Regions from separate parts of the Pseudochelatococcus sp. genome, predicted to be linked through region 1. Evidence: predicted binding sites of a transcription regulator. Region 1 holds the regulator's gene; each other region holds the start of a gene.

Region 1 (7,421 bases):
CTCCAGGAAGCCGGGCGCGAGGATCTCGTCGAGCACGGCGTTGCCCACCGCCGCCGCCAGCGGATTGCCGCCGAAGGTGGTGCCGTGGGTGCCGAGCGTCATGCCCTTCGACGCCTCGCGCGTCGCGAGGCTCGCGCCCAGCGGGAAACCGCCGCCGATGCCCTTGGCGATGGCCACGATGTCCGGCGTGACGCCGGCCCATTCGTGGGCGAAAAGCTTGCCCGTGCGGCCGATACCGCATTGCACCTCGTCGAGGACCAGCAGCAGGCCGTTATCGTCGGCGATCTGGCGCAACCGGCGCAGGTCCTGCGGCGGCACGGCGCGAATGCCGCCCTCGCCCTGCACGGGCTCGATGAGAATGCCGGCGGTCTCGGGCCCGATCGCGGCGGCGAGCGCATCCCAATCGCCGAACGGCACCTGATCGAAACCCTCGACCTTCGGTCCGAAGCCCTCAAGGTATTTCTGCTGGCCGCCGGCCGCGATCGTGGCCAGCGTCCGCCCGTGAAAAGCGCCCTCGAAGGTGACGAGACGGAAGCGCTCGGGATGGCCGTTCGCGGCATGATACTTGCGCGCGGTCTTGATCGCGCATTCCAGCGCCTCCGCGCCGGAATTGGTGAAGAACACCGTATCGGCGAAGCTTGCGTCGACAAGCCGTTGCGCGAGGCGCTCCGCCTGCGGGTTCCGGAACAGGTTCGAGATGTGCCACAGCTTGCCGCCCTGCGCGCCGAGCGCAGCCAGCAATCCGGGGTGGTTATAGCCCAGCGCATTGACGCCGATGCCCGACCCCAGATCGAGATATCGCTGACCGTCGCGCGCCACGAGCCATACGCCCTCCCCGGTCTCGAAAACGACGTCGGCCCGCGCATAGGTTGGCAGAAGAGGCGATGTCAAGGCACCATACTCCAGAGAAGGCAGGCCGCGCGCGAAAGGCCGCCAGACGGCGCACGCGCCCCGGAAAACCCGCCGCCCGCGCCGGCCACCCGGCGACGGAAAACGGAAAAGCCGCCCCACAGGGCGGCAACTCCCTAGTATCTTATGATCGATGCCGCAGACATTCAAGTATAAACTCCGCCGCGCCCCGCCGTCGGCGCTCGCGGCGAAAAATTGCGAATTTCGCGCCATCGCCTTGATATCGCCCGCATTCACAGCATTCTTCGCGGCGTTCAAGGATTTGTTTACGATCTCTCCTGTGGGAAATTGCGCGCCAATCGACGCATGACTCTTGCCGGAGAGTCGCAGCATATTGTAGTTTCCCGCGTGAGAGCCACGGAATATCGTCCGGCTGCCTCTTCCAGCGTTTCCCATGAGGTGAACGTTGCGTCCGGCAATGAGTCGTTTGCCGGCGAAATGAGGGATTCCGTTTGGGCATCGAGGGATTCCCCGCGGGGCGTGGCGAGATGGAGCATGAATGATGAGCGATCCCGGCAACACCTGGACTGACGAGCGCGTCGAGCAACTGCGCAAGCTTTGGAGCGACGGGTTGAGCGCCAGCCAGATTGCGACGGAAATCGGCGGCGTCAGCCGCAATGCGGTGATCGGCAAGGTTCATCGTCTTGGCCTGTCGGGCCGCGCGAAGGCGCCGGCGGCGCAGACCGTCCGCGCGCCGCGCAAGCCGCCGCAGGCTGCCGAGCCGCTCGCGCCCGCCCCGCGCCAGGTTCCGCCGGCGGCCATCGTTCCTCCCGCCCCGGCGCCGCAGCCCATGGCGCCGACCTTCGGCAACGCCGCGCTCGCGGCCGCGCCGCTGGCCGTGGAACCGGATGAGGATCCCGTCCGCAGCCCGGCCGCCGATCTCGTGCCGGTCACGCGCGAGAATGTCGTTGTGCCGATTTCCGAGCGTGTCACCATCATGGATTTGCGCGAGTACATGTGCCGCTGGCCGGTGGGCGATCCCACGTCGCCGAATTTCCGCTTCTGCGGCGCGCGGGCGGTGATCGGCATGCCCTATTGCGCGCATCACGCCAGCATCGCCTACCAGCCCGTTCTCGATCGCCGCCGGGACCGCAAGCGCGCCTGAGCCGGGGCCGCCCCATCACGGCAAAAGAAGAAAGCCGCCGGACGATCCGGCGGCTTTTGCATGAGCCCGCACCGGGCAAAATCCTTCCGGCGGGACGGTCGCAAAGCGCTCTACTCGGCGCGCGCGAATGTCTCGTCGAAAGCATAGCCCGCGCCGCGCACGGTGCGGATCGGATCGGGGCTGCGGGCGCGGTTGATGGCCTTGCGCAACCGTCCGACATGCACATCCACCGTGCGCTCGTCGATATAGACATCGTGGCCCCATACGCCATCGAGCAATTGCTCGCGGGTGAAGACGCGGCCGGGGCTCTGCATCAGGAACTCGAGCAGCTTGAACTCGGTCGGCCCCAGGTGCAACTCGCGGCCGTTGCGGCGCACGCGCCGGGTTTCCCGGTCGAGCTCGATGTCGCCCGCCAGCAGCAGTGTCGCCACATGACCAGGCTTCGTGCGCCGCAGCAGCGCGCGCACGCGCGCCAGCAGTTCCGGCACGGAGAAAGGCTTGACGACGTAATCGTCGGCGCCCGTGGCGAGTCCCCTCACCCGTTCGCCCTCCTCGCCGCGCGCCGTCAGCATGATGATCGGCAGGCGTTCGGTGTCGCCGCGCGCACGCACGCGCCGGCACAGCTCGATGCCGGAGAGGCCCGGCAACATCCAGTCCAGCAGAACCAGGTCGGGAACCTGCTCCCGGAGCCGGATCTCCGCTTCGTCGCCGCGTCCGACACTGTCGACGAAGTAGCCTTCGGCTTCGAGGTTGTAACGAAGAAGCAGCGCCAGCGGCTCTTCGTCCTCCACGATGAGAATGCGTGGTCCTACCATGATATCCTCGTGGAACCGCCCGCAACCATTGCGAGACATCGAATCTTCACGTGCTCAGGCTACACTGTCCTCATCGGCAATTCGGCGGAGGTTGTCGCGCGGAGACGCCGCGCAACGCGAGCAACCCCTTCGGACCGTTCTCCGAAAGGATCATGTGCGCTTGCGGCATATGAGGATGACCGGTGCATCGCCCGAGCTGTCCATCTTTCCCTGTACGTTCCACCTGACCCCTCGGGACGGCGCATCCCGCGAGGCTGCGCAAGCAGAGCCCGCCTTGACGGCGCACGGCCCCGGAGCGCCGTGGGGTACTCCGGGACCTGCCGCCTTCAGAGCGTTGCGGTCGTGGCGAAGCTCGTGGTGTCGCCCTTGGGGCGCTCACCCGCAAGCGTCTCGCCCGTGGTCAGGAAGTAGATCGTCTCGGCGATGTTGGTCGTGTGGTCGCCGATGCGCTCGATGTTCTTGGCAAGGAACAACAGATGCGTGCAGAACGTGATGTTGCGCGTGTCTTCCATCATATAGGTGAGAAGCTCGCGGAACACCGAGTTGTAGAGCGCGTCGATACGGTCGTCGCCGTTCCAGACGTCGAGCGCCTTCTTTTCGTCGCGCTGGGCATAGGCGTCGAGAACGTCCTTGAGCTGCGCCTGCACGAGATCGCTCATGTGCTGGACGCCGACGACGATCTTGGCCGGCTGCAACTCGCTGCTGATGGCCAGGACGCGCTTCGCCGTGTTCTTCGCCAGATCGCCGATACGCTCGACATCTCCGGCCACGCGGATGGCCGAGACGATATCCCGCAGATCGACCGCGACCGGCTGGCGGCGGGCGATGGTGGACACCGCAAGATCCTCGATCTCGCGTTGCAGGTTGTCGAGACGCACGTCGGCATCGATGACCTGTTGGGCGAGGGCGACGTCGCGGCGCACCAGCGCGCGCGTGGAATCATCCAGTTGCTTCTCGGCAATGCCCCCCATCTCGGCGATCTTGCTGCGCAAGAGTTCGAGATCGGCGTCGAAGGAAGTTACAATATGTTCGGCCATCACCAAATATCCCTGTCTGAAGGCGGCACGGGCGATGCGGCGCACCGCCCGGTCCATACGCCCGATCAGCCGAAGCGGCCCGTGATGTAGTCCTGCGTGCGCTTGTCCTGCGGCGCGGTGAAGATCTTCGTCGTTTCCGCGAATTCCACCAGCTCGCCCAGATACATGAACGCCGTGAACTGCGACACGCGCGCCGCCTGCTGCATGTTATGCGTCACGATGGCGATCGTGTAGTCTTCCTTCAGCTCGTCGATCAGCTCCTCGACTTTGGACGTCGAGATCGGATCGAGCGCCGAGCACGGCTCGTCGAACAGGATGACCTCGGGCTTCACGGCAACGGTGCGGGCGATGCACAGGCGCTGCTGCTGGCCGCCCGAAAGGCTCTGGCCGGAAGCGTTGAGCTTGTCCTTGACCTCGTCCCAGATGGCGGCGCGGCGCAGGGAGGATTCGACGCGCTCGTCCATTTCCGCCTTGCTCAGGCTTTCGTAGAGGCGGACGCCGAAGGCGATGTTGTCGTAGATCGACATCGGAAACGGCGTCGGCTTCTGGAACACCATGCCGACCTTGGCGCGCAGGGCGTTCAGGTCCTGGTTGGGAACGAGCACGTTCTGCCCGTCCACCAGCACCTCGCCCTCGGCCCGCTGGCCGGGGTAAAGATCGTACATGCGGTTCAGGACGCGCAGCAGCGTCGACTTGCCGCAACCCGAGGGGCCGATGAAGGCGGTGACGATCCGGTCGTACAGCGGCAGATTGATGCCCTTCAGCGCCAGCGTGCTGCCGTAGTAGAACTTCAGATTGCGAACCGAAACCTTTTCGGTGAGGGGGCCGGCGGGGATCGCCGGCGGCACCGGTTGCGTGGCGCTCTGGGTGGTCATTTCTTCTTCCTCGTGGAGAGAGCGCGAGCCGAAATGCTCATCGCAAGAACCGTAAAGGTGATAAGCAGGGCGCCCGTCCATGCAAGCTGCTGCATGTTCTCGTCAGGCGTCTTGGTGAAGTTGTAGATCACGACCGGCAGGCTGGCGATCGGCTGCGTCATGTCCCAGCTCAGGAAGTTGTTGCTGAGCGCGGTGAACAGCAGCGGCGCGGTTTCGCCGCTCACCCGCGCCACCGCCAGCAGGACGCCGGTGACGATGCCCGCGAGCGCCGCCTTGTAGGCGACCTGACGGATCACGATCGAGCGCGGCAGCCCCAGCGCGGTCGCGGCCTCGCGCAACTGGCCGGGCACGAGCAGCAGCATGTCCTCGGTCGTGCGCACCACGACGGGGATCACGATCACGGCCAGCGCCGCAGCGCCCGCCCAGCCCGAGAAGCCCCCGAACGGCGCCACCAGAACCTCGTAGATGAACAGGCCGATGACGATCGACGGCGCGGAAAGCAGGATGTCGTTGATGAAGCGCACGACGTTCGTCAGCTTGTCGTAGCGGCCGTATTCCGCCATGTATGTGCCGGCGAGCACGCCGAGCGGCGTGCCGATGAGCACGGCGACGAAGGTCATCATGATGGAGCCGATGATGGCGTTCAACAGGCCGCCGCCGACGGAGCCCATGCTCGGCGTGATTTCCGTGAACACGGCGGCGGACAGGCCGGAGAAGCCTTCCCACACCAGCACGCCCAGGATCAGCAGCAGCCACAGGATGCCGAACAGCGCGGCGGACGTGCAAAGGCCCATGGTGATGCTGTTTTTGCGCTTGCGCGCGGCATAAGTGACCATGATCAGGCCCCCTGCTTGTTGAGGCGCGCCAGCATGAGGCGGGCGGCGGCCAGCACGATGAAGCTGATGATGAACAGGATGAGACCGAGCGCCACGAGCGACGAGCGATAAAGCCCTTCCGACGCCTCGGCATATTCGAGCGCGATGGTCGCGGAAATGGTCGTGCCGGGCTGAAGGATCGACGCCGAGATCTGCTTGGCGTTACCGATCACGAAGGTGACGGCCATCGTCTCGCCCAGCGCGCGCCCCAGCGCCAGCATGATGCCGCCGACGAGACCGGCGCGCGTGTGCGGGATGACCACGTTGCGCACGACTTCCCAGGTGGTGCAACCGAGGCCGTAGGCCGCTTCCTTCATCACGGCTGGCACCGTCTCGAACACGTCGCGCGACACCGAAGCGATGAACGGCAGCACCATGATCGCCAGGATCAGGCCCGCCGTCAGCGTGCCGAGACCGTAGGGAGGGCCGGCGAAAACCGCGTTCAGCAGCGGGACGGGGCCGAAGACCGCGATCAGGAACGGCTGCACCGTCTGCTGGAGGAAGGGCGCGAATACGAAGAAGCCCCAGATACCGTAGATGATCGACGGGATGCCGGCCAGCAGCTCGACCGCGATGCCGATCGGGCGGCGCAGCGTCATCGGGCAGAGCTCGGTGAGGAACACCGCGATGCCGAGCCCCACGGGAACCGCGATCAGCATCGCGATCAGCGAAGTCACCAGCGTGCCGTAAATGGTCGCCAGCGCGCCGAATTCCTCGGCGTTCGCATCCCATGCCTGCGATACGAAGAAGTCGAGGCCGAAATGGCTGAGAGCCGGCCAGGCGCCGTACATCAGCGAAGCCATGATCGCGAACAGGAGGACCAGCACCAGAAGTGCCGCCGTCCGCGTCAAATGGAAGAATATCGTGTCGCCCTGCCTGAACCTGTTCAGGACGCGCGATCTGTTCACCGCTGCGTCACCGCCGCGGGAGATGTCTTTTATTGCAACGTCGGCCATGACTTCTCTGCCTGTGTGCGTTGGAATTCTTCGTCTGCCCGCCGTCTTGTGGCAGCCCGGAAGGCGGCAGGCAAGCGAAAACTCCCCGCGCATTCGGCCGCCATCCGCGCGGGGACCGAAGCGCCGCAGCGGGGCCGGCCAAGGGGCGCCGAAACGGCGCCCCCGGCCTGTGTTCCGGAACGGAACCGCTTACTTGTTCTTGACTTCCGCCGTCCAGACGGCGCGGATCTGGTCCGTCAGGCTCGACGGCAGCGGGATATAGGCCAGCTCTTCGGCAAGCGAAGCGCCCTTGTTGTACGCCCAGTCGAAGAACTGGAGCGCGGCAGCGGACTGCGCCTTGTCCTTGGGCTCCTTGTGCACGAGCACGAAGGTGGCGGCGGTGATCGGCCAAGAGCCTTCACCGGCCTCGTCGGCCAGAATCACGCCGAAGCCCGGAACCGACTTCCAGTCGGCATTGGCGGCGGCGGCCTGGAACGAAGCCGTGGTCGGCTCCACAACCTTGCCGGCCTTGTTCTTCAGGCGGGTGTGCGACAGGTTGTTCTTCTTGGCGTAGATGTATTCGACGTAGCCGACCGAACCGGCGATCTTGGCGACGTTGTTGGCGACGCCGTCGTTGCCCGGCGCGCCGAGACCGACCGGCCACTGCACCGTGGTGCCGACACCGAGCTTGTCCTTCCAGTCGGCCGAAACCTTGGACAGATAGCTGGTGAAGTTGAAGGTCGTGCCCGAGGAATCGGCGCGGCGCACGACGGCGATCGGCGTGGCGGGCAGCTTGACGTCGGGGTTCAGCGCCTTGATGGCCGCGTCGTCCCACTGCTTGATCTCGCCGAGGAAGATCTTGGCCAGCGT
Region 2 (7,421 bases), on a different contig from region 1:
ACGACGACTGGAACAGCACGGCCTGCTACGCCCGGATGACGGAAACCGTGCAACAGGTCGCCACCGCGCAGCGTTTCCACATCATCGAGGGGCTGGCGGAGGCCATCGCCTCCGCCCTTCTGGCGACGATCCCGCGCATCGTGCGCGCTACCGTGCGCGTCGAAAAGCCGGCCGCGCCGGTGCCCGCCGTTCTCGATACCGTCGCCGTGGAGATCACCCGCATTCGTGCGGGGGCGTGAGGCGATGACGGCGCGCGCCTATCTCGGCCTCGGCAGCAACATGGGCGACAAACGCGCCATGATCGCCGAGGCGCTGGCGCGGCTCGCATCCGTTCCCGGCATCGCGCTGGTCGCCCGGTCGCGCGACTACCGCACCGCGCCATGGGGCGACACCGATCAGGACTGGTTCGTGAACGCCTGCGCCGCCGTCGATACCGACCTGCCCCCGCATGCGCTGCTGGAAGCATGCCTTTCGGTTGAAAGCGCGATGGGCCGCGAGCGCACGCGCAAATGGGGGCCGCGCATCATCGACATCGATCTGCTCGATTATGCCGGCCGGACGATCGACAGCGACACGCTGACCCTGCCCCATCCGTATCTCCTCGAACGCGCTTTCGTTCTCGTTCCGCTGGCGGAGATCGCGGAAGGGCTTCGCGTCGCCGGCCATGACATCGCCGCACACGCCGCGACGATGGCCGATCCGAACGTGGCGCCCATCGCCTGAAGCGGGATGCATTCAAGGGGAATCGTCACGCCGCTCTCAATTCCATATTCCACCGCAACTCGCGTTCAATGCGACGGATCGACCTGAACGCAAACTGCCTAGGGCATTTCGGCGTTTCGTTGAAACGCCGAAATGCCCTATCTTATTGACTTTACGCGTTTTCTTCACGCAAAGCGGTATCCACTTTGCTTGAAAACGCTTTAACCCCTGCGCTGATCCGCGCATTGGCGTCCGGCGCGACGATCCTTTAGAGGATTATGGTTCCTGCTCCGGGTACGATCGCATCGTCATGAGAACCTTTGTCGCCATCGTTTCGCTTTCGGCACTCGCAATCCTGATCGCTCCGGCGCGGGCGCAGGACGCCGCCGCGGGCGAGCGCCTTTTCGTCAAGTGCCGCGCCTGTCATCAGGTCGGCGAAGGGGCGCGCAATCTCGTCGGCCCGCAACTCAACGGCATCGTCGGCCGCCCCGCCGCGAGCATCGACAAATATGCGTATTCTCCCGCCATGAAGGGTTCCGGCCTGACCTGGGACGAGGAAACGCTGGCCGCCTACCTGCGCGACCCGCGCGGGAAGGTGCCGCGCAACCGCATGGTGTTTCCCGGCCTGAAGAAGGACAGCGAGATCGCCGACCTGATCGCCTATCTGAAACGGTTCGACGCCGACGGCGCGAGGCGATAGAGGCGTTCGGGGCGCCCGATGACGGCCCAAAAGAGAAAGCGGGACGCCACAGCGCCCCGCTTCCCTGAACCCGATCGCGTCACGCGCCGCCGGCGACGCTCCAGCGGCCGTCTTCCGCCTGCGTGAAATCCAGCGGGCGGTCGCCTTTCTCGTCCCGGATACGATTCGGCAGGCCGATGCGGTTCAGCAGATCGAGGAACGGGTGCGGCGGCAGTTCCTCGACATTGACCTGCCGCTTCACGTCCCACGCGCCGGTGGCGACCAGCATCGCCGCCGCGACGGGCGGCACGCCGGCCGTGTAGGAAATCGCCTGGCTGCCGACTTCCTCATACGATTCCTTGTGGTCGCAGATCTGGTAGATGAAGATCTCGCGCGCCGCGCCGTCCTTCGTGCCCTTCACCAGATCGCCGATGCAGGTCTTGCCGACATAATCGGGCGCAAGCGACGAGGGATCGGGCAGCACCGCCTTCACCACCTTGAGCGGCACGACTTCCAGCCCTTCGGCCGTCTTCACCGGCTGCTCGGACAGCAGGCCGAGATTTTTCAGCACCGTGAAGACATTGATATAATGCTCGCCGAAGCCCATCCAGAAGCGGATATCCTTCACCGGCAGGTTGCGGGAGAGCGAATGAAGCTCGTCATGGCCGGAGAGATACGTCGTCTGCGCGCCTACCACGGGCAGGTCGTCTGTACGGCTGATCTCGAACATCCGGTTCGTCTGCCACGCGCCGTTCTGCCACGAATAGACCTGGCCCGTGAACTCCCGGAAATTGATCTCGGGGTCGAAGTTGGTGGCGAAATAGCGCCCGTGGCTGCCGTCGTTGATATCGATGATGTCGATCGAATCGACGTGATCGAAATAATCCGCAACGGCGAGCGCGGCATAGGCGTTGACGACGCCGGGATCGAAGCCCGCGCCATGGATGGCGGTGATGCCCTTCTCGGCGCATTCCTGCGCGTGATGCCACTCGTAATTGGCGTACCACGGCGGCGTTTCGCAGATCTTCGCCGGGTCCTCATGAATGGCCGTGTCGATGTAGGCGACGCCGGTGTCGATAGCCGCGCGCAGCACCGACATGTTGATGAAGGCAGAGCCAACGTTGATGACGATCTGCACGCCCGTCTCGCGGATCAGCGCCTTCGTCGCCTCGATGTCGAGCGCGTCGAGCGCGTGCGCCTTCAGCACGCCGGGCACCTTCAGGCTGCCCTTTTCCCTGACGCTCGCGATGATCGCCTCACATTTCGCGACGCTGCGCGAAGCGATATGAAGCTCGCCGAGAACGTCGTTGTTCTGGGCGGCCTTGTGGGCGACGACCTGTGCTACACCTCCAGCACCAATGATGAGGACATTCTTTTTCATTTCACGCGGGGTTCTCCGTTTTCGTGGGGTAAACTGCGATATTCGCGGCGCTCTCAGGAGAGATTGCCGGCGAAATCCTCAAAGCCGAACTCCCTGACGACATCCAGCGTGCCGTCGAGCTGGCGAACGACGATCGACGGCATCTTGACGCCGTTGAACCAGTTCTTCTTGACCATCGTATAACCGGCCGCATCCTCGATGGACAGCCTGTCGCCGGCCTGAAGCGGCGCCTCGAAGCTGAACTCGCCGAAGATATCGCCGGCAAGGCACGACTTGCCGCACACCTGATAGATGTGCGCGCCGTCGTTCGGCTTCATCTTCGCGCTCAGCCGGTAGATCAGCAGGTCGAGCATGTGCGCCTCGACCGAGCTGTCGACGATGGCGAGGTTCTTGCCGTTGAACAGGGTGTCGAGCACCGTCACCTCCAGCGTGGTGCTGTTGGTGATGGCGGCCTCGCCGGGCTCCAGATAGACCTGCACGCCGAACCTGTCGGCGAACGCCTTCAACCGGTCCGCGAAGGCATCGACCGGATAGCCCTCGCCGGTGAAATGGATGCCGCCGCCGAGGCTCACCCAGTCGAGCCGTCCGAGCAGCGCGCCGTAGCGCGCCTCGATCTCCCCCAGCATCCGGTCGAACAGCGGGAAATCGGCATTCTCGCAATTGTTGTGAATCATGAAGCCGGAGATCCGCTCCATCACGGCTTCCACTTTCTCCACGTCCCATTCGCCCAGACGGCTGAAGGGGCGCGCGGGATCGGCCAGCGTGAAGCCGGAGCTGCTGACGCCGGGATTGACCCGCAGGCCCTGCCGCACGCCGCGCGCCGCCGCCCGCGCCGAAAAGCGCGTGAGCTGCCCGATGGAGTTGAAAATGATCTTGTCGGCCTGCGCGAGAACCCCGTCGATCTCGTGATCGGCATAAGCCACGCTGTAGGCATGGGTTTCGCCGCCGAATTTCTCGCGGCCCAAACGTGCCTCGTACAGCGAGGAAGACGTCGTCCCGTCCATGTACTCGCGCATCAGATCGAACACCGACCAGGTGGCAAAGCATTTCAAAGCCAGCAAAGCTTTTGCCCCGGACCTCTCGCGCAATCTGGCTATTACTTCCATATTGCGAAGAAGTTTTTCCTTATCTATCAGGTAATACGGTGTCCGGATATCCGATCTGCGGTTCAATTCCACATCCTTGCGGTTGAGAAGTGTTGCGGCGCACAAGGCCGCTTTTTGCCTGTTCTGGAGAAGATCCAGCAAGCGCAGCCGCTGTTTTATATTCCAATCGCCTGAAACTCAAGGACGAATTGAAAAACAGCCCGTGAGGCCCGCGAAACGGGCCTTGCGCCGGGTTCATCAAATGCGGAGAAGAGATCGGGAGGGGGAGATCCGTCGCATCCAGATGGCCCGACTTGCGCCCTGCCGAAGGGGCTGGGGGGCTATGAAACTCGGCACAGCGAACAGCCGGGCCACCTGGATGACGATGCCGACTATCGCGGGCGATTGGGGCGGCATCGCGGCGAAGCCTTGCCCGCGACGGGGCAATATCGGGGCATTTCACCGCCGCATCCGGCGCATCATGGCGGGGCGCTTTGGCGCTTGCATGTGGCCGCCGCGACGGCCATCATGACAGCGGTGAGACAGCGACACCCTTGATGCCGTCGTTTTCAGGGCGGGAGAGGCGATTGAGCGGGACGGACGGCGAGGATGCCGGACAAGACGAGGATTCGCAGGGCAGTCGCCGGGCGGAGACCGGCGGCGCGGTCGTATCCCTGAGGGCGCGCGCGGAAGCGCCGCCGCCCATGGCGGCAGAGCCCTCCGCGGTCACTTTCGACCAGGGCGAACTACGGCTGATCTTCGGGCTTTACGGACGCAAGGTCGCCGGCGGGGAATGGCGCGACTACGCTCTGGATTTCCTGCGCGACAGGGCGGTGTTTTCCATATACCGGCGCTCGTCCGAAGTGCCGCTTTACAGAGTCGAGAAGACGCCGCGCCTTGCGCGCAAACAGGGGCAATATGCCGCAATCGCGGCTTCCGGCCTCATTCTCAAGCGCGGGGCGGATCTCGCCCGCGTGCTCGCGGCGCTGGACCGACCTCTGAAGATCGTGCGCTGACGCACGCATCCGCAGCAACCGAAAAATCGATTCAACCAAGGATACCACGCGGCCGGCGCAATAACCGGTCGAGGGCGTACAGCGCCCTTTACATGCCGTGTGCTTCATATTATTAGCAATATAATGGATGCAGCGTGAATCTCAAATAATTAATACGTGATTCAGGCATCATTTCAGGTGGAGATGTTTTTATGTCTTTAAGTGGAAACAATAGCGATTACCACAAAATCGCTGTCCTCCTGCCCTGTTACAATGAAGCCGCATCGATCAACTCCGTGGTGGAGAGTTTTCGAAAAGCTCTGCCTCACGCTGTCATTTATGTTTACGATAACAACTCTTCCGACGATACCGCCGACATCGCGCGCCGGGCCGGCGCGACCGTCAGACGCGAGACGCGGCAGGGCAAGGGCAACGTGCTGCGGCGGATGTTCGCCGACATCGAGGCGGATATCTACGTTCTGGCCGATGGCGACGGCACCTATGACGCCAGTGCCGCGCCGATGCTGATCGACAGGCTGATCGAGGATCGGCTGGATCTCGTCAACGGCTCCCGCGTTTCGACGGCCTCGCATGCGTACAGGCCCGGGCACAAGCTGGGCAACTACGTGTTGACGAAGCTCGTCAGCGTCATCTTCGGGCGTCAATTCCAGGACATGCTTTCGGGCTACAAGGTTTTTTCGCGCCGTTTCGTCAAATCCTTCCCTGCTCTGTCGCGCGGTTTCGAAACCGAGACGGAACTGGCCGTTCACGCGCTCGAACTGCGCATGCCGTGCACGGAGGTGGAGACGGAATATGGCGAGCGGCCGGCGAACTCAACCAGCAAGCTGCGCACCTATCGCGACGGTTTTCGCATCCTGATGCTGATCGCCAAACTGGTGAAGGACGAACGGCCGCTGTGGTTCTTCGGCTTCCTGGGTCTGCTCGGCATGGGGATCGGCGTCGGCTTCGGCGTGTCGGTCATCGGGGAATATCTCGCGACCGGGCTGGTGCCGCGCCTGCCGACGGCCGTGCTGAGCATCGGCCTCGTGCTTACCGGTATCATATCCTTCTTTACCGGCATGATGCTCGACATGCTCACGCAAAGCCGGCAGGAGATCAAGCGCCTCGCCTACCTTTCCCTGCCCCCGCTGCCGGCGGAATGACATGAGCGGATCGTCGTCGTCGCCACGGGATCGCCAATCCTGGCGGTCCGACCTTGCGATCGCCGTCCTGGTATGGCTGGTCGCGGCAACCGGCCTGTCCGTCTTCACCTGGTGGCGCGGGCAGGACATCAACTACGACCTGATGAACTATCACAGGTTCACCACCGCGGCCGCGCTGTCGGAGGAGCCGTTCCGCCATATCGCCGGTTTGCAGCAGTTCCTCAATCCGTTTCTCTATCTGCCGCATTTCGTGCTCAACGCCATGATGTCGCCGTTCAGGGCGGCGGTGGCCATCACCTGGATTCAGGCGCTCAACATTCCGCTGCTCTACATCATGAGCCTTCTGGTTCTGAAGGGCGCGGACATATCCCTGCCGGCGCGCCGCGTCATGGCGCTTCTCGGGGCCGCGGCCGGCGTGTTCGGGCCGATGTTCCTGACGGAAACGGGCAGCTCCTTCGCCGACAGCCTGGCGTCGCTGCCGATTCTGGCCGGCCTGTGCCTGCTGCTGATCGCGACCGACACGCCCGATCGGCGCACGGCGCTGTTGTTCGGCGCGGGTTTGCTGTTCGGCGTATCGGTCGGTCTGAAGTTGACCAACGCGGGTTTCGCCCTCGGTGCCGTCGTCGCCCTGCTGGCCATCGCCGGCTGGCGCGCGCGGTTCCCCGCCTTCGCCGCTCTTGCGTCGGGCGGCGCGCTCGGCGGCGTGATGGCCAACGGCTACTGGAGCCATCAACTCTGGCGCCATTTCGGCAGTCCGATTTTTCCCTTCTATAACAGCATCTTCAAATCCCCCTTCTACCCGCCGGAGAATACGGTCGACCGCCGCTTTCTGCCCGAGGGCCTGGCGGATGCGCTCTCCTATCCTTTCCAGTGGGTCGTCGGGCTGCATCCGTCTTCGGAACTGCCCTTCCGGGACCTGCGCTTCGCGGTGCTGTCCGTTCTGCTGGTCGCGCTGCTGGCCGTTTCGCTGTGGCGTGTCGCAAGGGCGCAAGCCGGCGGGATATCGCAAGGGACTTTGCCCGCAGCCGCGTCTTTCCGCGGAAGGTCTGCCGCCCTGGTGCTGTTCAGCGTGACGGGCTACGGGCTGTGGATCGGCCTGTTCGCCATCCAGCGCTACCTGACGCCCATCGAACTCATCGCCGGGCCGGCGCTGATCGCCATGCTTGTGCTCCTGCGTATTCCGGCGCGGGTGCTGGCGGTGGCGGCGGGTTCGCTGATGATCGCGATCGGCGCGTGGACCAGACCGAGCGATTTCGGTCATTCCGTCTGGACCTATGACGTAACCCGCACCCATCTGCCGGCGGAAATTCTGGACTCGAACGGCATCTTTCTGCTTCTCGGCGATCCGACGACCTACGTGATCGCCGATTTCGGCGACCGGACGCGCTTCTTCAACATCGGCATGATCCCCGATCC
Region 3 (7,421 bases), on a different contig from region 1:
ACATGGTGGCGCTGGGCGCGCGCGCCGACGTGCGCCCGCATCAGCTTTCCGGCGGCCAGCGTCAGCGCGTGGCGCTCGCACGCGCGCTGGTGCTGGAGCCCGCCCTTCTGCTGCTCGACGAGCCGCTGTCGGCGCTCGATGCGCAAATCCGCAAGCGCCTGCGCGACGAGCTGAAGCGCATCCAGCGCGACACCGGCCTCACCAGCATTCTGGTGACGCACGATCAGGACGAGGCGCTGACGCTCGGCGACCGCATCTCGGTGATGAACGCGGGCGTCATCGCCCAGACGGGCACCCCGCGCGACATCTATCACCGGCCGCGCGATCTGTTCGTCGCCGGCTTCATCGGCGACGCCAACGTGCTGACGCCGGCGGAGTTCACCGAGCTTTCCGGCATCCAGAGCCCCGATGCGGTCGTCATCCAGCCGCAGGACTGGCGGCTCACGGATGCGCGCGACAGCGCCGACGCAGCCGCCGGAAACGACGATGCGATCCGCGTGCGCGGCGTCGTGGCCGACGCCAGCCTGTCCGGCCCGTTCATCCGCTACATCGTGACCGCGGCCGGGCTGCGGCTGAAGGTCGAGACCCCCAACCGATACGATTCCGCGGAGCTTGCGCCGGGCACCGGCGTCACGCTCACGCTGCGCCGGCAGGACATTCACACGGTCGCGCGCTGACGGCGCCGCCGTCTTGCCGGAATGGAAAAGGGGCGGCGTCCGCATGGACGCCGCCCCTCTCGCATGGCGGAACCGCCGTCAGACGAGCGCGGGCTCGGACGACAGGTTGAGGCCGATCAGCAGCGGATCGTGATCGGACGTGGCGAAGGGATCGACGTTGTAGAAACGCGCATCCTTGTACTGGCTGGAATAGTTCAGCAGGTCCGGCTCCTGCGCGTTGATGTGCCATTCGGTCACGCCGCTCACCTGCCCGGCGAGCGACTGATTGGCGAGGCCCTGGTCGAGCGTGCCGCGCTGGCCGTTGAACAGGTAGCTGAAAGCGGTGTCCTGGCCGATGTGCGCGTCGATCAGGTCGACGAAGCCCGCATCGAGAAGCGCCGTGACAGGATCTTCCTTGGCGTAGGAATTGAGATCGCCGATGATCAGCACATCCGTGTCGTCGATGCCGTTCGTGGCGAGATAGCCGTCGGGATTGGCGGCGTCGAGCCACGCGGCGAGCTGGCGGGCGGTTTCGGTGCGGATGGCGTTGAACGCGCCCTGGCCGTCGCCCTGATCGGCGTCGTCGCCCGTACCGGTGCCGCTCTTGGATTTGAAGTGATTGACCGCGACGCTGAAGCGCTCGCCGGTGGTGATTTCCGCGAAGGTCGCGGCGATGGCCGGGCGGGTGCTCTGCTCGCCGCCCTCGTCGAACACAAGAACGTCGCTCGCCACGAGGCTGACCTCGTTGCTCTTGTAGATCAGGCCCGTGGTGATGGCGTCCGTGCCGATGAAGCCGTCGACACCCTCCCCGTTCGGGTTGACGAAGGCATAGGTGGTGCCGTCGCTCGCCCCGGCGTTGAGGGCGTCGACCAGCGCCACGATGGCGGAGCTATCGCCGAAACCGTTGTTCTCCAGCTCCTGCAAGCCGAAGACGCTGGCGTCGATCGTCAGCATCGCCTCGACGATCTTGTCGGTCTGGCGTTCGAGGTCGCCGGCGGTGGTGGCGCCGCGCGGCGTCAGGTTGTCGGGGCCGGAGCCGGCGCCGGAACCGTCGTTGAGCGTGGTGAAATAGTTCAGCAGGTTGAAGCTGGAGACCGTGAGGCGGCCGCCGACATCCTCGGGCGCCGGCTCGCGCGCGCCGCCGTTGGTGGCCTCGTCGATCGCCAGCACGCCATTCACCAGCAGCTTGTATTCGTCGAAATTGTAGGTCAGGACGCCGGTGACGGGCTCGGTGATCTGCGCGCCCAGGCGCAGCGTGGGGCCGGCTTCGGAGAACGTGTCGCCGGCGTCCAGATAGCCGTTGCCGTTGTCGCCGGCGGCGGCGGGCGCGTAGGGGAAGGCGTCCGGGTTCTGGGCGGAATTGCCGTCGTCGATCTTGAAGCGGTTGTTGGCGTTGGCCTGTTGCAGCGCCTTGATTTCATCGAGCTGCGTGTTGGGATCGTAGATCTGCGTCGGCGTCACCTGCTCGCCGGCCGAAACGACGATCTCGCCGTAGCGATCGAAATTGTAGTTCTCGATGATGGTCAGCGGTTCCGCCGTGCCGGTCGTCAGCGTGACCGCCATGCCTTCGTACTGCTCCAGATCGTCGATGAAATCGGGAGACAGCGCGATGGTCGCCGGCGTCGGCTGGGCGTTGTTCGCCGACAGCGTCACGATGTCCGTGACATCCTTGATCTGCGTGAGGTTGAAGTATTCGTCGACCGTGCCGGAAACCTCGACATGATCGCCGGCCGCGACGGCGGGGGCGTTGCGCGTGTAGACGAAGATGCCTTCCGAGGTGCGCACGTCGCCATCGGCGTCGGCATCCTCTTCTTGCAGGAAGAAGCCGTCGGCCGTGGTGTAGGTGACGATGGCGGAGACGAGGACGTAATTACCGACATAGGTGCTGGCCGTCGCCGTGCCCTGAATCTGCGAGATCAGCAGCGCCTGCGGTTCGCCGGGGCCGGGCTCGCCGCCGCCTTCATTGGCCGCGCCCTGGGTGTGCTCCCGCGGCCCGGTCCAGTCGGTGGGGCCGTCGCCGACGCGTTGCAGCGATTGCCCGATCGGCGTGTCGCCGCCTTCCGCGACGCCGATGTCGATGGAGGTCTTGCCCTGCGCGACGCCGTTCGCGGCCGTGAAGACGCCTTCGTAGGAGAGGAACTCGATCACCTCGCCGTCGCGCGACAGGGCGACGCCGTCCGGCGAGCCGTTCTGGATGCCGTTGGCGGGCAGGCTCCAGACGTAATAGTCGTAATCGCCGTCCGTGGTTTTGGCGAGGGCGGACACGTCCGCGGCGTTGTAGGTCTTGCCGTCGTTGCCGTTGTAAAGCTCGACCTTGAGGCCGGCCGCATCCTCGCCCGCCTTGACGCGGATCTCGACGAACTCGCCGGCATCCGTGCCGGTGTTGTCGTAGTGGATCTCGTTGATGCGCGGGGCGACGGCGGGCTCGGGCGCGTCGACGCCGTCGATCGTCACCGTCACGGTGGCGGTGTCGAAACCGCCCTTGCCGTCATCGACGGTGTAGGTGAAGGTATCGGTCGCGGTCTCGCCCGCCTTGAGATAGGCGAACAGATCGCCCGCGTCGTAAGTGACGGCGCCGTCGACGATCGACACCGACGCGCCGCTGGCGCTCGTCGCCGAAACATGGGCGATCGACAGCGGATCGCCCTCGTAGTCCCAGTCGTTGGCGAGCAGGTCGACCGCCCGGATGGTCAGCTTCTCACCCTCTAGCACCGACGCCGCGTCGTCGCGGGCGAGCGCTGCGTTATTGCGGCCGTCGAGATAGAGCGTGTAGTCGTCCCCGTTGAAGCGCAGCGCCTCGATGTTGAAGAGCTTGTCCCGGTCGCCGGTGGCGTTGTCCGTCACCGAAACCCAGTTCAGGAACCACAAGGACTGACGGCCGAAGGTGTAATCCGATACTTTGCCGGCATAAAAGGCGATGTCGAAACCGCTGCCGCCGTCGATGGTGTCGTTGCCCGCGCCGCCGTCGATGATGTCATCGCCCGCGCCGGCGAAAATCGTGTCGTCGCCGCCGAGGCCCTCGATGACGTCATTGCCCCACAGGTCGACGATGAGATCGGGCCGATTGCTGCCCTTGATGGTATCGTCGCCGATCTTGCCGAGGTGGAACGACGGAAGAGCCGAAATAAACGAAAAAAGCGACATATCACCTTCCTTCTGAGAACTTTGTTGCGAATTGTCGTTGGGATACGGGATTTCGACTCAATATCACCCGTCAGTGACAACTGATTAACTGCCGTTCGGGAACGACTCCCTGTCTTCAGGAGCGCGCATCCATGCGCGACCCGCGCCGCTTGCGGCATCGTGAGAATCGCGCCCGGCGCCTGGCGCGCATTGTCGCGGAAGCGGCCGCCGGCATCGGCGGCGGTGTCTCACGCCGGCCTCACCGGCCCGGATGTCATGGTGAACGGAAGCGCCCGCCCGGACTGTTTCTTGTCGTTCATATTGTCTCTTTTCCGCCAATGATGACGCGTCATGTCACGCCATTGTCATCGCCCGCCAATGACATAGGGCTCCGCAACCCATGTATCCCGCGCGGATCTCTGGAGACCCAACGACATGAAACGCTCAATTCTGCTGGCGACCTGCTTCAGCCTGCTGTCCGGCACCGCCCTGACGGCCGCGGAAGCGTTGAACTTCAACCGGATCGCGGTTTTTCCGGTGATCAATAACCTGCCGCAAGACGCCGATCCGGCGAAGGAAACGGTGTCCGAGATCATCTCGGCGAATGCCGAAGGCACGCTGCTGGTCTACACCGATTCGCCCGGCAATCGCGTCGGTCTGGTCGACATCACCGATCCCGCGGCTCCGAAGGCCGGCGGTGTCGTCGCGGTCGAGGGCGAGCCGACCTCGGTCGTCGTCGTGGGCGACAGGGCGCTCGTCGCCGTCAACACCTCGAAGAGCTACACGGAGCCGTCGGGCTTCCTCGGCGTGGTCAACCTCACCACCAAGACGCTGGAGAAGAAGATCGACCTCGGCGGCCAGCCGGATTCCGTCGCGCTGAGCCGCGACAAGAAGTCCGTCGCCATCGCCATCGAGAACGAGCGCAACGAGGAGCATAACGAAGGCGAGCTGCCGCAGCTCCCCGCCGGCTATCTCTCGCTCGCCGCCGTGAACGCGGACGGCACCGTGGACGAGGCTTCCCTGCGCCGCATCGAGCTCACCGGCCTCACGGAAATCGCGCCCGAGGACCCGGAGCCGGAATTCGTCGACTTCAACGAGAACAACGAAGTCGTCGTCACCCTGCAGGAAAACAACCACATCGTGGTCGTCGACGCGGCTTCGGGCAAGGTCGTTTCCCATTTCTCCGCCGGCGGCGTGAAGCTGGAGAACGTCGACACGAAGCGCGACGGCATCATCAGCCCCACCGACACGATCGAGAACGCCCTGCGCGAACCGGACGCGGTGCGCTGGCTCGACAGCGAGCGTTTCGCGATCGCCAACGAGGGCGATTACAAGGGCGGCGCGCGCGGCTTCACGATCTTCAACAAGAGCGGCAAGGTGGACTACGAGAGCCACGCCTCCTTCGAGCACGAGGTGCTGCGCGCCGGCCACTACCCGGAAAAGCGCAACAAGAAGGGCGTCGAGCCTGAAGGCATCGCCTTTGGAAAGTACGGCGACGACAACATCCTCTTCGTCGGTTCGGAGCGCGGTTCGGTCGTCGGCGTGTACCGCGATCAGGGCGCGGGCAAGGAGCCGGCGTTTCTCCAGCTCCTGCCGGGCGGCGGCATCGGCCCCGAGGGCCTGCTGGCCATTCCGCAGCGCGATCTTTTCGTGATCGCCAACGAAACCGACCTGCGCGAGGATGGCGGCCAGGGCACGACCGTCGCCATCTTCAAGCGCGAGCAGGCACCGGCGAACTATCCGACCATCGTCTCCGGCAACGATGACGCCGGCCGGCCCATCGGCTGGGGTGCCCTGTCCGGCGCTGCCGCCGATCCGTCGACCGCCGGCCGCTTCTATGTCGTCAGCGACAGCTTCTACGCGCAGGGCGCGATCTACGTCGTCGACGCCACGCAGACCCCGGCCCGCATCATCGAGAAGCGCGTCGTCACGCAGGACGGCGCGCCCGCCGCCAATCTCGACCTCGAAGGCATCGCCGCCCGTCCCGCCGGCGGTTTCTGGCTGGCTTCCGAAGGCGATCCGGCGCACAAGAAGACCCCGACCCACTCCCGTCTCGTCCGCGTCGACGACAAGGGCGCGGTGCAGGAGATCGTCGAGCTGCCGGAAGAGCTGAAGGCGCACGCCACGCGCTTCGGCTTCGAGGGCGCCGCCGTGACGGGCGAGGGCGAGAACGAGACCGTCTGGGTCGCCGTTCAGCGCGAGTGGAAGGATGACCCCAAGGGGCACGCCAAGATCCTGACCTACAAGCCCGCGACGAAGACGTGGGGCGCGCTGCACTACCCGCTCGACGCGGTGGAAAAGGGCTGGATCGGCCTGTCCGAGATCACCTCGGTCGGCAACGACGGCTTCATCGTCATCGAGCGCGACAACCAGGTGGGCGAGAACGCCGTCATCAAGAAGCTCTATCGCTTCTCGGTCGCGGGCCTGACGCCGGCGGCCATCGGCGCCAAGGAGATCCCCGTCGTCAAGAAGACGCTGGTGCGCGACCTGCTGCCGGACCTCAAGGCGCCGCGCGGCACGGTTCTCGACAAGGTGGAAAGCTTCGCCGTGGACAAGGACGGCGAGGCCATCTTCATCACCGATAACGACGGCATCGACGGCTCGTCCGGCGAGACGCAGTTCATCCGGCTGGGCAAGATCAAGCTGGACTGACATCCCGCCACGGGGACCGCACGATAACGGACGGCCGGCGGAGCAATCCGCCGGCCGTCGCCATGAAACGTTTCCGATCGCCCCGGATCACGGTCCCGGCGGTCAGCCCGCCTTGACCTCGATGGCCCGGCTCTCACGCGTGGCCGTGGCGGATTTGGGCAGCCGCACCGTCAGGACGCCCTTGGCGAAGGATGCCTCGATCTTCTCGGCGTCGATCCCGTCCGGCACGCGGAACGAGCGCGTGAACGCGCCGTAACGGCGCTCCGAAAGGTGATAGCCCTTGCGCTTCTCGTCGCTCTCCGCGCTTTTCTCGCCCCTGATGGTCAGGATACCGCCCGACAAGGAAACCTCGACGTCCTTCTCGTCCAGCCCCGGCAGTTCGGCGGCGATTTCGTAAGCCTCGTCCTTCTCCACCAGATCGACCGCCGGCTCCAGCGCCCAGGTGAAGTAGCGCGCCGCGGGGATGGTCTGGATCGCGGTCGGTCCGGCGAACGACTGCCGGAATTTACCGAAGCCGAAATCGTCGAATACCTGATCGATCTGACGGCGGATGAACTCGAACGGGCTCGGCAGATCGGCCTGATGGAGAGCGGGAGCGCCCTTGCCAGCTTCCTCGGCCGAAACATTCTTCTCGGTCTCAGACATGATATCGTCTCCTCGGAAATAGCACATCTTTCAATCGCCATGAGGCGTGACCGGTTATCAGCGGGATAACCTGTCGTCGAACATCATAACGCCGACAGATCGGACAAAGTATATCGCAGCGCAAAATTCCGCCGCGCGAGAGACGTCCCGCCGGGACCGCTCCCTCCACACGCCGCCACGCTGACGCTGCGCCCCGCCGGGCGATGGAAGCCGGCGTCATCATCAAGTCACTGCCTATCGAATATAAACAATCATCCCATCAAAGCCTCGCATGTCATCTGGAATTTGACCGCGACGCTCTCATGATCAGCCGTATTCATTTTCATGCGAGGACGATCATATGTC
Region 4 (7,421 bases), on a different contig from region 1:
AGGTCGTCGCGATGTGGCCGTGGCGGGCGATGTCCTCGTAAAGCTTGACCTGCATCAGCCCGTAATCCCTCAGCGCGTGCAGCCGGCGGGTTTCGGTCTCGCGCGGCTCCAGAAAGCGCAGCGGCTCCGGGATCGGCACCTGATAGACGATGATCTGCCCCGCCTTCAGCGGCTTTTCGGGAATGCGATGGCGCGTCTGGACGATGGTTGCCTTCGCCGTATGCGTCGTGGTGGCGACGCCCGCCGTCCTGGCGAAGAACTTGCGGATCGATACGGCGTTCGTCGTGTCGTCCGAGCCCTGATCGATGACCTTCAGCGTGTCGTCGCGGCCGATGATCGCCGCCGTCACCTGCACGCCGCCGGTGCCCCAGCCGTAGGGCATCGGCATTTCCCGCGAGGCGAAGGGCACCTGATAGCCGGGGATGGCGATCGCCTTGAGGATCGCGCGCCGGATCATGCGCTTCGTCTGCTCGTCGAGATAGGCGAAGTTGTAGCCGTGCGTCCGGCCCGCTTCCGGCGCGTTTCCGCTTTCGCTCATTCCCGCGCTCCTTCCGTTTCGCCCGTCCGCTCGCCGCGCATGCGGCGGACCAGCTCCAGCTCGGCCTGGAAATCGACGTAATGCGGCAGTTTCAGATGCTCCACGAAGCCCGTCGCCTGCACGTTGTCGCAATGGGAGAGCACGAATTCCTCATCCTGCGCCGGCGCGCCGGTTTCCTCGCCGAACTCGCGGGCGCGCAAGGCGCGGTCCACGAGCGCCATCGCCATCGCCTTGCGCTCGCTCTGGCCGAACACGAGGCCGTAGCCGCGCGTGAACTGCGGCGGCTTGTCGGCCGAGCCGCGGAACTGGTTGACCATCTGGCATTCGGTGAGGCGAATGGTGCCGAGCGGCACCGCGAAACCAAGCTCCTCCGGCACGAATTCCACCGCCACCTCGCCGAAGCGGATTTCGCCCACGAAGGGATGCGTGCGCCCGTAGCCGCGCTGGGTGGAATAGCCGAGCGCGAGCAGAAAACCTTCGTCGCCGCGCGCCAGCGCCTGCAAGCGCTGGTCGCGTCCGGCGGGAAAAGCCATCGGCTCGCGCGTGATGTCGGGCGCGGGGCCTCCCTCGCCGCCCGGCTCGCGTTCGATCAGGCTTTCATGGTCCAGCAGGTCGGTGACGCGCGGCGCGGCGGCCGGCCCGTCGCCGATGTTCGTGTCAGTGTCAATGCCGGCCTGCGCCGGTTCGGGCACTGTGCCGCCCGCCTCCAGCAGAAAATCGATCAGCCGGTGCGTGTAGTCGAACGTCGGCCCCAGCACCTGCCCGCCCGGCAGGTCCTTGTAGGTGGCCGAAATGCGCCGCTCGATGGCCATCGCCGCCGTGTCGACGGGCGCCGATTGCCCGAAGCGCGGCAACGTGGTGCGAAAGGCGCGCACGAGAAAGATCGCCTCCACGAGATCGCCGCGTGCCTGCTTGATGGCCAGGGCGGCGAGCGCGGGATCGTAAAGCGAGCCCTCCGCCATGACGCGCTCGGTCGCCAGCGTGAGTTGGCCGGCGATCTGCGCCGGCGTGATTTCGGCCGTCGCCGGGTCGCCGCGCCGGGCATGGGCGAGAAGCCGGTGGGCGTTGTCGATGGCGGCCTCGCCGCCCTTGACCGCGACATACATCGTCACATCCCCTCGATCAAAGTGGACGAGCGCGGGATGGCGGCGATCCGCCCGCCGCCGGCGAACAGGCAATCGACGCCGCGCGGAAAGCGCGCCCGGTTGCGCCGCAACTGCGCCCGGAAATCCGCCGGCAGCGGCGCGACGGCAAGCGCCGCCCGCCCCGCGATGCCCGGACCTTCGAGAACGAGGGCGCCGGCGTCGTCCGCCGGCGCGGCGGTGATCGTCTCGGCCGCGATGACGAGCGTGGTCGAACGGTCGGGATAATCCTCAAGCCCCTGCGCGAACGTCTCCAGCGCCGGCATGCGGCCAGGATCACTGATCAGCGCGAAGGCGGCATCGGCCGGATCGCCGACGACCGGCGCGCCGGTGTGAAAGCGCAGGTAGGAGGATACGGCCTCTGCCTCCGACAGCGCCGCGTCGAGCCACAGAGGCGCTTCCCGGTCGGCCAGCGTCAGGGCGACGGCCGCCACTTCCGGCGTCAACGGCGCGGGCGGCGCGATATCGAAGGGCATCCGCCCGATGGTGCCGGGGCGGGCCAGCGCATCCATCAGCACGCGGAAAAGCGCCTGCGACTGGCCTGCCGCATCGGAAAAACCCGCTGCCGGAAGAGAATGGAGCGCATCGGTCATCAATCCTCTCCCCGCACCATGGTGAAGAAATTGACGCGGGTCGCCGCCGTCCGCGCCGCCCGCACGCCCGCTTCCTCCGCCAGACGCGCCTCGACCGGCGCAAGCGCCGCCTCCACCGCCGCGCGGTGCGCTTCGTCCTGCCAGAGCGCGTCGAGGGTCGCCGCGAGCCGCGCCCGCTCCCGGTCGCGGCCGAGATGGTAGGCGAAGCCGCTATGGTCGCCTACGCGCACGGCGGCGCGCGAAACGGTCGCCTCGCCGATGTTGAACGGCGCACCGTCGCCGCCCATGCGCCCCTGCACCATCACGAGGCCCGTCTCCGGCGGGCGCAGATCCGCCGGCCCGGACGCCGGGGCAAGCGAACCGAGCGCCTCGCGCAAGTCGTCCGACGTCGCCGCAGCGCACAGGGCCATCACGCGCCGGCGGGCCGGTTGCTGGGCAAATTCCGCGCCAATGCTGGCTGTATCGACCATATTTTCGTCTTTTGCGGTTGCAGGTGACATCGGGATCGGGAACGATAACGTCGCCGCAATCGAAGGCCGGACTTGCGGGACCGACCTTACCCGACAACAAATTTGTTTACATGTATAGACAACAGGATTGAAAGTGTCCAGTGACGGTTTGATGACAGGCCGTCGAAGGCCGCATGGCCAGCGGGACGATCATCGACAACTAAGGGAAATGGACGACCGGAAGATGACGACACGACAGGGAGCTTCGGCCGTCCGGGAAGGTGTGCACGAGCCCTCGCCGGCGCTTGTGCGCGGCGAAGGCGTGGCAGCATGGCGGCGCATCGCCGATGAGATCGAGGCGGATATCGCGACCCAGCGCCTGGCGCCCGGCACGCAACTGCCCACCGAGGCGCAATTGGCGGCGCGTTTCGGGGTCAATCGTCACACCGTGCGCCGCGCCCTGGCGACGCTGGCCGACCGCGGGCTCCTGCGCGCCACGCAGGGGCGCGGCACTTTCGTCGAGAACAGGCCGCTCGCCTATCCCATCGGCCCGCGCACGCGCTTTTCCGAGAACGTCCTGCGCGAGCGTCATGAGCCGGGGGGCGAGTTTCTCGGCGCGGAGCGGCAGCCGGCCGCGCCGATGGTGGCGCGCGCGCTCGGCGTGGCGGAAGGCGCTCCCGTGCTTGCGGTGAGAGCGCGGCGCTTCGCCGACGGCACGCCGGTGTCGTGCAGCATGCTTTACCTGCCGCTGCCGCGTTTCGAGGGGTTCGAGGAGGCCTACCGCCGGCACCTCGCGGTCACGCCGGCGATGGCGGATTGCGGCGTCGCCGATTTTTTCCGGGTGGAGACGCGCATTTCCGCCCGCACGGCGACCCGCGACGAAGCCGTCCATCTCGACCTTGCGCCGGGCCGGCTGGTGATCACGGCGACCGGCATCGACGCCGATGTGGACGGTGTGCCGATCCAGCTCGGGCAGACCGCTTTCGCCGCCGACAGGGTGGAACTCGTCGTCACCAGCGACGAGCGAGGCTGAGCGGACGGCGGATGGATACGTCGTCGCTCGTTTTTCAGCTCGGGCTGTCGCTGGCGATCGGTTTGCTCGTCGGCACGGAACGGCATTGGCGGGACCGCGCCGATGCGCCGGGGGCGCGCACGGCCGGCATCCGCACCTTCGGCATCACGGGCCTGCTCGGCGGGCTCACCGGCGCGGTGGCGCAGGCGGGCGCCGCCGCATTTCCATCGGCTCCCGCCATGCTCGCGGGCGCGGTGTTCCTGGCCTTTTCCGCCGTGTTCGGCCTGTTCAAATGGCGGGAGGCGCAGGAGGAGCACGATTTCAGCGTCACCACGGTGATCGCCGGGCAGGCCACACTGCTGCTCGGCTGCCTCGCCGTTCTCGGCGATCCCGCCACGGCGGGGGCTGCGGCCATCGCGCTCACCCTGCTGCTGGCCGGCCGCGAGACGCTGCATGCCTTCGTCGCCCGCCTGACGTGGCCGGAGCTGCGTTCCGCCGTCTTCCTGCTCGCGATGGCCTTCATCGTGCTGCCGCTGTTGCCCGACCGCACCGTCGACCCCTTCGACGCCGTGAACCCTGCCGAGATATGGGTGTTCGCCATCGCGCTGGCGGGCGTGTCGTTCGTCGGCTATGTGGCGGAGCGGATTTTCGGCGCTTCGCGCGGCCCGCTGATCGCCGGCATCGCCGGCGGGCTCGTCTCCTCGACGGCGGTGGCGCTGACGGCGGCGCGGGATTCGGCGGCCGGACCGTTGCCGGTTCACACCATCGCCGCCGGCGCGCTCGCCGCGAGCGCGGTGTCGGTGACGCGCGGCATCGTTCTGGTGATGCTGTTCGCGCCCGCCATGCTGTCGACGCTGCTCCCGGCGCTCGCCGGCATCACCGTCGTGATCACCGCCGCGGCCGTCGTCTGCTCCATGATGACGGTTGCGGCGCCGGACGCGGCCGCATCCGCCGATCGCTCCCGGCCGGGCGCGGAGAATCCGTTCGAGATCGGCTCCGTGGTGAAGCTTGCCGCGATCATCGCCTTCGCCACCGTCGCCGCGCGCGTCGCGGCGGCGACTTTCGGCGATCAGGGAACCGTCGCCGTTTCCGTGATCATGGGGCTGGTCGATATCGACTCGGTCATTCTCTCGATCACCCGCCTGTCGGACGCGGCGCTGTCGGCCGGCACGCGGGAACTGTCGATTCTGGCCGCCATCGCCACCAACATTCTCGCCAAGATGGCCTACAGCCTCGCCCTCGGCTCGCGGCGCTACGGCCTGCTCATCGCGGCCGTCTCCCTCGCCTCCCTCGTCGCCGGGGCTCTTGTGGCGGCCGTGACACTGGTGTAGCAAGAAACAAACAAGTGTTAGGACGCCGCGCCGGCCACGCCGGCGGGGCGGAACCGGCACGACGGGGAGGCGGGCGGGACGATCGCCGGCCATCGGAAGCGCACAGGAGATGAAGGCGTGGCCACCTGTTTCTTCGAGGATTTCGTTGCCGGCGATGTCGTGACCTACGGCTCGCGCACCCTGAGCGCGGACGATATCATCGCCTTTGCGAGCGAATACGATCCCCAGCCCATGCATGTCGACGCACAGGCCGCGCGCATGAGTTTCGCGGGCACGCTGATCGGCTCCGGCTGGCATACCTGCGCCGTTGTCATGCGGATGTTCTACGATCACGTGCTCGTGGATTCCACCAGCATGGGCTCGCCCGGCGTCGACGAGGGGCGCTGGGTGAAGCCTGTGCGGCCGGGCGACACGTTGCGCGTGCGTCAGACCATCGTCGAGACGCGCGCATCCCGCAGCCGCCCGGACATGGGGCTGGTGGATTTCGCTTTCGACGTGCTGAACCAGCACGAGGAAACCGTCTACCGGCAGCGTGCGTGGGTGATGTTCGGCCGCCGCGACGCGCTGCCCGCAGCGGCGCGGCCGCAGGAGCGCCCGCCCGCCGGCGTGCCGGCGCAGCCGGAAGCGCCGCTCGCCGGTGCGCCGCGCCTCTGGCTCGACGATCTTGCCGTCGGCAGCACGGTGGCGCTCGGCAGCCATCATTTTACCGCCGAGGAGATCGTTCGTTTCGCCCATGCATTCGATCCGCAGCCTTTCCATACCGATCCCGAGGCCGCGCGCGGCACGCATTTCGGTGCGCTTTGCGCCTCCGGGTGGCATACGGCGGCGGTGTGGATGAAGCTCAACGTGGCTTATCGGGAGGCTGAAACGCGCTCGGCCGACGCGCCGGCGGCCCGGCTCGGCCCGTCGCCCGGCTTCACCGGACTGCGCTGGCTGCGGCCCGTCTATGCCGGCGATCGGCTGACCTACAGCAGCACGATCACGGCCCGGCGCGTGTCATCGTCGCGGCCGGGCTGGGGCATCGTGGAAACGGACAATCTGGCCGTCAACGCGGGCGGCGAGACGGTCTTCCGCTTCTCCGGCGCGGTATTCTGGGAGCGGCAAAACGCCGGTTGACGCGCCCCACACGTCATTGTCATTTGTCGCACGGCGCAGTTTCGGTCAGTCTGGCCGGACGGATTTCGCATCAGTTGAGGCATGAGACGATGCAATGGCTTGATACGCGGGAAAAATACGGCATCGTCAGCCGTGTGCTGCATTGGGGCATGGCGGGGCTGTTGCTCTGGCAGTTCACGGGGATGGTGCTGCGCGGCATATTCGGGCGCGTTCCGCCGGTTTCCTTCTTCGTCGGCTCGCACGGCGCCATCGGTGCGCTGCTTTTCACGCTGATCGTCGTGCGGTTGCTCTGGGGGCTGACGAATCGCAGCCGTCGCCCCTTCTACGAGCCCGGCGTGCTCGGGCTGCTGGCGAAAGCGGGGCATCTCGCGCTTTACGTCCTGATGCTGGTCGTGCCGCTGCTGGCGCTTCTGCGCGCCTACGGTTCGGGCCGGGGTTTCCAGCCCTTCGGCATCCCGCTGTTTCCGGCCACCGGAGAACAGACCGCGTGGCTGATGGCGCCGGCGAATGCGGCGCACGGCCTGCTGGCATGGGTGCTGCTGCTTCTCATCGCCGGCCATGTCGGCATGGTGCTGGTGCATCAGTTCATCTGGCGCGACGACGTGGCGGGCCGGATGCTGCCCGCCGCCGGAAGAAGGGCTGCGGGCGGCACGGCCTCTCCCGCGCGGTGACGGAAAATGCGCGGCAGGCATTGCCGCGTTGCGCTCCCGCCCCTGACATGCTACGCGCCTGACATGTTCATGGAACCTGTCAACCCGGTGCGCGGCATGTCGTCTCTGTCTATAGCTCCCTCGATTCTCGCGTCCGATTTCGCCCGCTTCGGCGAGGAGGTCAAGGCCATCGACGGCGCGGGCGCCGACTGGGTGCATGTCGATGTGATGGACGGTCACTTCGTGCCCAACATCAGCTTCGGGCCGGAGGTGGTGCGCGCCATCCGGCCGCTGACGCGCAAGATTCTCGACGTGCATCTCATGATCGCGCCCGTCGATCCCTACCTGCCGGCGTTTGCCGACGCGGGCGCCGACATCATCACCGCCCATGTCGAGGCCGGGCCGCATCTCCACCGCACCCTGCAAACCATCCGCCATCTGGGCAAGAAGGCCGGCGTCGCGCTCAACCCGGCGACGCCCGTGAGCGCGCTCGAACATGTGCTGGATGACGTGGATCTCATTCTGGTGATGAGCGTCAACCCCGGTTTCGGCGGACAGACCTTCATCCCCGCCGCCGTCGGGAAGGTGGC

The links. The regulator PhoB, encoded in region 1, activates phosphate uptake and scavenging genes when phosphate is short. The targets are predictions, from matches to a motif close to TGTCATNNANCTGTCAT.
Region 2: ACOYJQ_RS00055 (DUF2794 domain-containing protein) is a predicted target of PhoB. The motif match lies at 4,376-4,392, and genes of this name have one in related genera.
Region 3: ACOYJQ_RS15030 (esterase-like activity of phytase family protein) is a predicted target of PhoB. The motif match lies at 4,132-4,148, and genes of this name have one in related genera.
Region 4: phnF (phosphonate metabolism transcriptional regulator PhnF) is a predicted target of PhoB. The motif match lies at 2,884-2,900, and genes of this name have one in related genera.

What each region holds. Positions count from the first base shown of each region.
Region 1 covers NZ_JBMNUS010000007.1:73,904-81,324, forward strand. Annotated here, with positions in the region: gene ACOYJQ_RS11725 (aspartate aminotransferase family protein) at 1-891, opposite strand, end outside; gene ACOYJQ_RS11730 (GcrA family cell cycle regulator) at 1,412-2,014, shown strand; gene phoB (phosphate regulon transcriptional regulator PhoB) at 2,125-2,829, opposite strand; gene phoU (phosphate signaling complex protein PhoU) at 3,156-3,866, opposite strand; gene pstB (phosphate ABC transporter ATP-binding protein PstB) at 3,932-4,741, opposite strand; gene pstA (phosphate ABC transporter permease PstA) at 4,738-5,577, opposite strand; gene pstC (phosphate ABC transporter permease subunit PstC) at 5,580-6,572, opposite strand; gene pstS (phosphate ABC transporter substrate-binding protein PstS) at 6,762-7,421, opposite strand, start outside.
Region 2 covers NZ_JBMNUS010000001.1:3,861-11,281, forward strand. Annotated here, with positions in the region: gene folB (dihydroneopterin aldolase) at 1-239, shown strand, start outside; gene folK (2-amino-4-hydroxy-6-hydroxymethyldihydropteridine diphosphokinase) at 244-723, shown strand; gene ACOYJQ_RS00040 (c-type cytochrome) at 1,013-1,402, shown strand; gene ACOYJQ_RS00045 (saccharopine dehydrogenase family protein) at 1,482-2,762, opposite strand; gene nspC (carboxynorspermidine decarboxylase) at 2,816-3,916, opposite strand; gene ACOYJQ_RS00055 (DUF2794 domain-containing protein) at 4,552-4,863, shown strand; gene ACOYJQ_RS00060 (glycosyltransferase) at 5,055-6,005, shown strand; gene ACOYJQ_RS00065 (hypothetical protein) at 6,007-7,421, shown strand, end outside.
Region 3 covers NZ_JBMNUS010000010.1:106,441-113,861, reverse strand. Annotated here, with positions in the region: gene ACOYJQ_RS15040 (ABC transporter ATP-binding protein) at 1-677, shown strand, start outside; gene ACOYJQ_RS15035 (ExeM/NucH family extracellular endonuclease) at 756-3,800, opposite strand; gene ACOYJQ_RS15030 (esterase-like activity of phytase family protein) at 4,215-6,431, shown strand; gene ACOYJQ_RS15025 (Hsp20/alpha crystallin family protein) at 6,534-7,076, opposite strand; gene ACOYJQ_RS15020 (glycerophosphodiester phosphodiesterase family protein) at 7,417-7,421, shown strand, end outside.
Region 4 covers NZ_JBMNUS010000008.1:111,983-119,403, forward strand. Annotated here, with positions in the region: gene ACOYJQ_RS13125 (alpha-D-ribose 1-methylphosphonate 5-phosphate C-P-lyase PhnJ) at 1-538, opposite strand, end outside; gene ACOYJQ_RS13130 (carbon-phosphorus lyase complex subunit PhnI) at 535-1,644, opposite strand; gene phnH (phosphonate C-P lyase system protein PhnH) at 1,647-2,273, opposite strand; gene phnG (phosphonate C-P lyase system protein PhnG) at 2,273-2,743, opposite strand; gene phnF (phosphonate metabolism transcriptional regulator PhnF) at 2,967-3,755, shown strand; gene ACOYJQ_RS13150 (MgtC/SapB family protein) at 3,767-5,065, shown strand; gene ACOYJQ_RS13155 (MaoC family dehydratase) at 5,183-6,181, shown strand; gene ACOYJQ_RS13160 (cytochrome b) at 6,271-6,852, shown strand; gene rpe (ribulose-phosphate 3-epimerase) at 6,922-7,421, shown strand, end outside.